One region of the Desulfomicrobium apsheronum genome, then DNA from elsewhere that is predicted to be linked to it. Evidence: predicted binding sites of a transcription regulator. Region 1 holds the regulator's gene; each other region holds the start of a gene.
The links. Region 1 encodes sigma-54, which starts transcription at its own class of promoters, with help from an activator protein. Its sites were predicted from a motif close to CTGGCACGGNNNNTGCTT; they were not measured.

Region 1 (2,269 bases):
CGCGACGAGCAAAAGCACACGGCGGACAGGCTGCTCGATGAACTGGGGATCACCCGCCTTGAAGGACAGCTGGCCGCCTTTCTGTCCGGCGGAGAACGCCGCAGGCTGGAAATTGCCCGCGCCCTGATCCAGAATCCAAAATTCATCCTCCTGGACGAACCCTTCGCCGGCATCGATCCCCTGGCCGTGGACGACATCCAGGCCATCATCCGGGACCTTCGCGACAAGAACATCGGCGTGCTCATCTCCGACCACAATGTTCGCGAAACGCTCCAGATCTGCGACCGTGCGTACCTTGTCCACGACGGCCGCATCATCCTGAACGGCAGCCCGGAAGAGATCGTCGCCGACCCGGGTGCGCGCAAGGTTTACCTCGGTGAAGGATTCAGCCTCTAGCGGACACGATTTTCCAAGGATTGCCAGGACCTAAGCTTTATGGCAGATTCGTTACTGGGTAGTTTTTTAGCCTGCAATCCTCTGACACGGTGAAACCAAATCAATTATGGGCCTTGAACTCCGACAAAACCTCAAGCTGACGCAGCAGCTGGTCATGACACCGCAGCTGCAGCAGGCCATCAAGCTGCTTCAGCTCTCCAGATTCGAGCTTCTCGAAGCCGTTCAGCAGGAGTTGCTTGAGAACCCCATGCTTGAGGAGGGGGTCAAGGAAATTTCAGAAGAGCACGAAATCCAGGCTCCGGCAGAAACACGCCCGGAAACTTCCTACGAAGACGCGGAGCTGATGCGCAACGCGGACTGGGAAAACTACCTCGGCGATTTTTCAAGCACCGCCAAGCAAGTGCAGTTCAAGGAGACCGAGGCCCTTGAGGAGATGATGTCCTACGAGGCCAGGCTCTCGGGCAAGCCTTCCCTGGATGGTCATCTGCTGTGGCAGCTCTGTCTGTCCAACATCACCGAAGAAGAGGAGATGATCGGCGAGGCCATCATCGGCAACCTCGATTCCCAGGGCTACCTGATGAGCACCGCCGAGGACATCGCCTCCGAGACGCTCTCTCCCCTGGCCCTGGTGGAGTCCATGCTGCATCGTCTGCAGCGCTTCGATCCCGTGGGCGTGGCCGCGCGCTCTCCTCGGGAATGCCTGCTCATCCAGCTGGAAATGCTGGGCCAGGACGATCCCATCCTGATCTCCCTGGTGGGGGAACATCTCGAAGACATCGAAAAGCGCCGCTACAAACCGCTCCTGCGCAAGTTCAAGATCCAGATGGAGGATCTCAAGGCCTATCTGGACATAATCCAGTCCCTGGACCCCATGCCGGGCGCCAGTTACGGCAGCGAGAGCACCATATATGTCAGCCCGGATGTTTTCGTGTACGAATACGAAGGGGATTTCGTCATCGTCATGAACGACGACGGCCTGCCCAAGTTGCAGCTCAGCCCGTACTACATGGACGACATGCACCTGGCCGTCAAAGGCCCGGACCGTGAATATCTGCACGACAAGATGCGCTCCGCCATGTGGCTCATGAAGAGCTTGCACCAAAGGCAAAGAACATTATATAAAGTGGTTGAAAGCATTGTCAGGTTTCAGCGGGGCTTTTTTGAACACGGGGTGACCAAGCTCAAACCGCTCATCCTCAAGGATGTAGCCGATGACATCGAAATGCACGAGTCCACGGTCAGCCGGATCACCACGAACAAATACGTGGCCACCCCGCACGGCATCATGGAACTGAAATTTTTCTTCAATTCCGCGCTGGAAATGGATGATGGAACCCAGGTCGGATCCGAATCGGTCAAGGCCATCATAAAGAAAATGGTCAGCGAGGAAGACCCGAAGCACCCCTACAGCGATGAAAAAATCGCTTCGGTGCTGAAGGAACGGCTGGATGTGAACATCGCCCGGCGAACAGTGGCCAAATATCGCGCGGTGCTGGGGATCGATTCCTCATCAAAGCGAAAACAGGTTTTTTGATATCCCGCCCTTTGGGCCGCCCCTTTCGGACGGCAAAAAGGGCTGACCCTCAACAATCGAGGAGGCTTCCATGAGGATTACCTTCAATTTCAAAAACTTCGATCCTTCCGACCATCTGCGCAAATACGCCAAGGACCGCTTCGGCAAGCTCGCCAAATTCATGGCCGGCACCCCCGACGCTGAGCTGCAGGTCAATCTCGAAGTGGAGAAATTCCGGCATGTCGCCGATATAGTGCTGACTGGAAAGAACGTGCATATCTCCGCCCGCGAAGACAGCGAGGACATGTACTCCACCGTCGACCTCGTCTGGGACAAGCTTGAAGCCCAGATGCGCAAGAC
Region 2 (2,269 bases), on a different contig from region 1:
TTCAAAACGTCCAAAGAGAGGGAATATCTGCTCAGGCTCGTGGGCAGCCACGGCAAGGATATTCAGAAGATGCTGGCAGTCTCGGGGCTTTCACGGTCGCACCTTTATGCCATGCTCAAAAAGCACGATATCGAAGCCTAATAATCCTGTTCTTCGTCCTGCTCTTTGCCGAGCCAGTATTCTTTCCAGGAATCAACGATATATTCAGTCTTGACCAAGACGCTGTCGCCGTCGTTGATGCGCTGTTTTTGCATCGAGGTCAGCAGTTGTGACAGCTGCATTGTTTCGTTTCGCGACAATCCTCGAATCACGCCATTTTTTGTTATGCTTTTTCCTTTCATGTTAAACCTCCAGATAACCATATATAAAGCAGCTTTTGCCTTCATGGCAAGCCGCCTGTTTCATTTTTTGTGCAAAATTGCTGCCAACGACTTTACGGTATCGCGTATCATTCTTCCGTGACATCCAAATAAAGCTGTTTTTTCAGGATATTGTCGCGGATGTTATTTTTGATTTCGCTCCCGGGATGCAATATTTCATAAGAATTTTTGTGCAAATTTGAAACACCGGGCGCGTCAGGATGATACGATTATTGCAAATTTGAAACATTCGCTGGTCCATGGGATTGGTCGTTCAAGGTCCCGCAGGGCGAATCTGAAGCGAGACTGAAGAAAAATGGTTGTTTAGTCAACCAAATTGTATTACACTTTCGGGATCAATTCGTGTCCGGAAAATCGGACGGCGGCTTGGCTCTGATCATTAATGCTGCGCGTCTGACAGGGCCCGGCGGGCATGGGGATTTTCGGGGTTGAGCGTCAATCTTCCTTTGTCGGAGATTATTTGAGGAAGTTGTCGAAACTTTTGTCCGAAAAAACGGACGCCTGTCCAAAAGTGCGTTTTTGACCATTAACCAGCCAATTAAGCGCGTTAACCGGATTGAAGTTGTATGTTTGCATTCCCGAACTAACGTGCTATTTCCAAGGAAAAATACATATTGTCTTTTTTTTCAGACAAACCGGAAGGGGGGCTATGACAAATACGATCACTGTCTCATAAGTTTTTTTTATTTCAGTTGTTTAGGTGTTTTTGGTTATGTGGCACAAAACTTGTTTAAAGCGATCTGAAGCACGAGAAAAGTTGCGATATTGCTTGAAAACAACAACTTGGCTTTTAGGAGAAGATACATGGCAAAAAATATGAAAACCATGGATGGAAATACCGCAGTCACTCATATCGCCTATGCGATGAGCGATACGGCGGCAATTTATCCGATTACCCCTTCCTCCACCATGGGCGAGATCGCTGATGAGTGGGCCGCGCAAGGGCGATTGAATATTTTCGATCAGAAGGTCATGGTCCGCCAGATGCAGTCCGAAGCTGGCGCTGCCGGTGCTGTGCACGGTTCCTTGGCCGGTGGGGCGCTGACCTCCACCTTTACCTGTTCCCAGGGCCTTTTGCTCATGATCCCGAACATGTACAAGATTTCCGGTGAATTGCTTCCCGGCGTCTTCCATGTCAGCGCACGCGCCGTTGCCGCGCATGCTCTGTCCATCTTCGGCGATCATCAGGACGTCATGGCCTGTCGCCAGACCGGTTTCGCCATGCTGGCTTCCAGCTCCGTGCAGGAATGCATGGATTTGGCCCTGGTCGCGCATCTGTCCTCCATTGAATCGAGCATCCCCTTCCTGCACTTCTTTGACGGCTTCCGCTCTTCCCATGAAATTCAGAAGATCGAAGTCATCGACTACGAAGACATCAAGAAGGTCGTCAATCACGAGGCCATCGCCGAATTCCGTGAACGCGCCATGAGCCCGGCCAATCCGTCCATTCGCGGCACCGCCCAGAATCCCGATATTTATTATCAGGGCCGCGAAGCTTCCAATGTCTACTACGATCAGCTCTCTTCCATCGTGGTCGAGCAGATGAAGAAGGTCACGTCCATCACCGGCCGGTCCTACAAGCCTTTCGACTATGTCGGTCATCCTCAGGCCGAGCGTGTCATCGTGGCCATGGGTTCTTCCTGTGAAACCATCGAGGAAGTGGTGCGTCACCTCCTGGCCAAGGGCGAGAAGGTCGGCCTGGTCAAGGTCCGCCTGTATCGTCCGTTCCTGCCTGAGTACTTCCTGCAGGTTCTGCCCGCCACGGCTTCCGTCATCACCGTGCTCGACCGCACCAAGGAGCCCGGCGCCAAGGGCGATCCGCTTTATAAGGATATCTGCACCGCCTACATGGAACGCGGTGAAATGCCCGAGATCGTCGCCGGCCGTTA
Region 3 (2,269 bases), on a different contig from region 1:
TCGACGCGGAAAAAACCGTCGCCCTCGATGACGAGGTCGAGCTGGTTGCCCGTATTCTGGAAATCGCCCTGTGAAAATATCTTGTGCACGGACACGGGCCGCACGCCCATGCCGACCTGCATGCCCACGGGCAAGCGATCGCCTTCCTGGTTGGAAGAGCCCGCGATCTTCATGTTCTGGTACATGAGATCCTCGAACTCGGCCCTGTTCTTCTTGAACCCGGTGGTGTTCACGTTGGCCAGGTTGTTGGCCGTGACATCGAGATTGAGCTGCTGGGCGATCATGCCCGAGGCGCTGGTCCATAAAGCGCGAATCATATCTTCTTCTCCTTGCGGGATCACCCGCGCCCATCCTGCGTCCCGCGATCAGGTCGCGGGCGGCAAGCCTAGGGATATTATCTGGGCGCACCGACCTCTGCGATGGCCTTCTTGTCTTGCTCGAACGAACCGCTGATCATCTTCTGGTAGGCCTCGAAAGCGCGCATGGCTTCGATCATGTTGACCATCTCCGAGACCACGTTCACGTTGGCCGCCTCCAGAAAGCCCTGCTCCACGGTGGAATCCTCGGCCGGAATGGCCTGTGCGTCCGCCCCCGGGCGAATGCGCAGCAGGGAATTGCCCACCTTTTCCAAAGCGCGAGGGTCCTCGACACGGACCAGGTCGATGGTGTCGACAATCTCGCCGTCAACGGAAAAACCGCCATCGGCGTCAATAAGCACGGCACCCCCTTCCGCTATCTGCAGGGGACCGCCTTGGCCCAGGAGCTGATTGCCATGGGCGTCCACGACAAAACCCTCGGCCGAGCGATGGTACACGCCCTGACGGGTCAGAAATTCCCCTTCGGGCGTCTGGACCCGGAAAAAACCGTCCCCCGCGATGGCCAGGTCAAGCGGGTTGCCCGTGCTCTTCATGGGTCCCTGGGACATGTCGATGACCGCCTCGGAGATCCGGGGCTGCGCCAAAAGATTGGGCTGCGGCCAGGGTACCTTCTCGTTCAGGGTCGTGTTAGGGTCGACCATGTCATGGGCATAGCGGCGAAACGTATCCCGAAAGGCCAGTTTTTCGCTCTTGAAACCCGTGGTGTTCACGTTAGCCAAATTATTGGCGATGCTATCCAGTCGATGTTGCTGTGTAAGAGCCCCGAATACGGCGCTATAACTGCTGTCTTGCATGGGGGGTCCTCCTTGGTAACGCTCATTGAGCAAATACCAGGCCACTTGAAATGCATGACCGCCTGGTCCACAAGGGCCTTGGGAAAAAAACACTTGACTGCCATCCCCCCCCTCATGCAAGGGAAACGGTTGCAGAGCGGGTGTAGCTCAATGGCAGAGTACAAGCTTCCCAAGCTTGGAGTCGCGAGTTCGACCCTCGTCACCCGCTCCACTCCTGTATGTGGTCATACTGATTTTCGGTAGCTGATGGGGGTGGGCCTTTTCGTGGTCCACCTTTTTTTTTCCGATAGGCTTATACGATGGACAAAAACGAAATACACGCGCGGCTCATGGAAATGGTGACTCCCCTGTGTCAGGCCCGGGACCTCGAAGTCTGGGGTATCGACCTGCTTTTCGCGGCCGGGGGACGGCACAGGATCGTACGAGTCTATCTGGACTCCGAACACGGGGTCGGCATCGACGAGTGCTCGGAGGTCAGCAAACATCTGAGTCTGGCCTTGGACGTGGAGGACATCATTCCCGGAGCATTCACCCTGGAAGTGTCCTCGCCCGGTCTTGAGCGGCCTTTTTTTTCCTTGGAGCAGATGCAGGCCTATGTGGGACAGACGATGCGCATCCGCCTGGAAAACCCGCTTGAGGGCAGAAAAAATTTCAAGGGGCGCCTGCTCGGTATGGAACCGCCCATGTTTACGCTGACCGACGACAGCAATACATTTGAATTGAACTGGGACGATGTGGGCAAGGCCAACCTCGTCTACGAGCCCTTTGATCAGGGCAAGAAACGATAAATTTCGGAATACGGCGGGTTGTTTCCGCACGGAGAACGGAGGACGTTCATGAATTTGGAACTCAAAAAAGCCATTGACCAGATCAGCAAGGACAAGGGCATCGACCGTGAAATGCTGATCGACACACTGGAAGAAGCCATTCGGGCCTCCGTGACCAAAAAATACGGCGACAAGATGGATATCGAGGTCACCTTCAACGAAGAGACCGGCGAGATTGAAGTCTACCAGTTCAAAATCGTGGTCGAAGAGGTCGAGGATACCGACACGGAGATCCTCATGGTCGAAGCCATCAAGCACGACCCCAACGTCG

Region 2: nifJ (pyruvate:ferredoxin (flavodoxin) oxidoreductase) is a predicted target of sigma-54. The motif match lies at 1,095-1,112, and genes of this name have one in related genera.
Region 3: flgF (flagellar basal-body rod protein FlgF) is a predicted target of sigma-54. The motif match lies at 1,199-1,216, and genes of this name have one in related genera.

Annotation. Positions count from the first base shown of each region.
Region 1 is NZ_FORX01000006.1:83,262-85,530, reverse strand. Features, by position in the region: gene lptB (LPS export ABC transporter ATP-binding protein) at 1-396, shown strand, start outside; gene rpoN (RNA polymerase factor sigma-54) at 503-1,930, shown strand; gene hpf (ribosome hibernation-promoting factor, HPF/YfiA family) at 2,001-2,269, shown strand, end outside.
Region 2 is NZ_FORX01000013.1:22,514-24,782, reverse strand. Features, by position in the region: gene BMZ40_RS12280 (sigma-54-dependent transcriptional regulator) at 1-141, shown strand, start outside; gene BMZ40_RS12275 (hypothetical protein) at 138-341, opposite strand; gene nifJ (pyruvate:ferredoxin (flavodoxin) oxidoreductase) at 1,185-2,269, shown strand, end outside.
Region 3 is NZ_FORX01000007.1:25,229-27,497, forward strand. Features, by position in the region: gene flgG (flagellar basal-body rod protein FlgG) at 1-317, opposite strand, end outside; gene flgF (flagellar basal-body rod protein FlgF) at 395-1,171, opposite strand; tRNA gene BMZ40_RS08665 (tRNA-Gly) at 1,308-1,382, shown strand; gene BMZ40_RS08670 (ribosome maturation factor RimP) at 1,471-1,959, shown strand; gene nusA (transcription termination factor NusA) at 2,008-2,269, shown strand, end outside.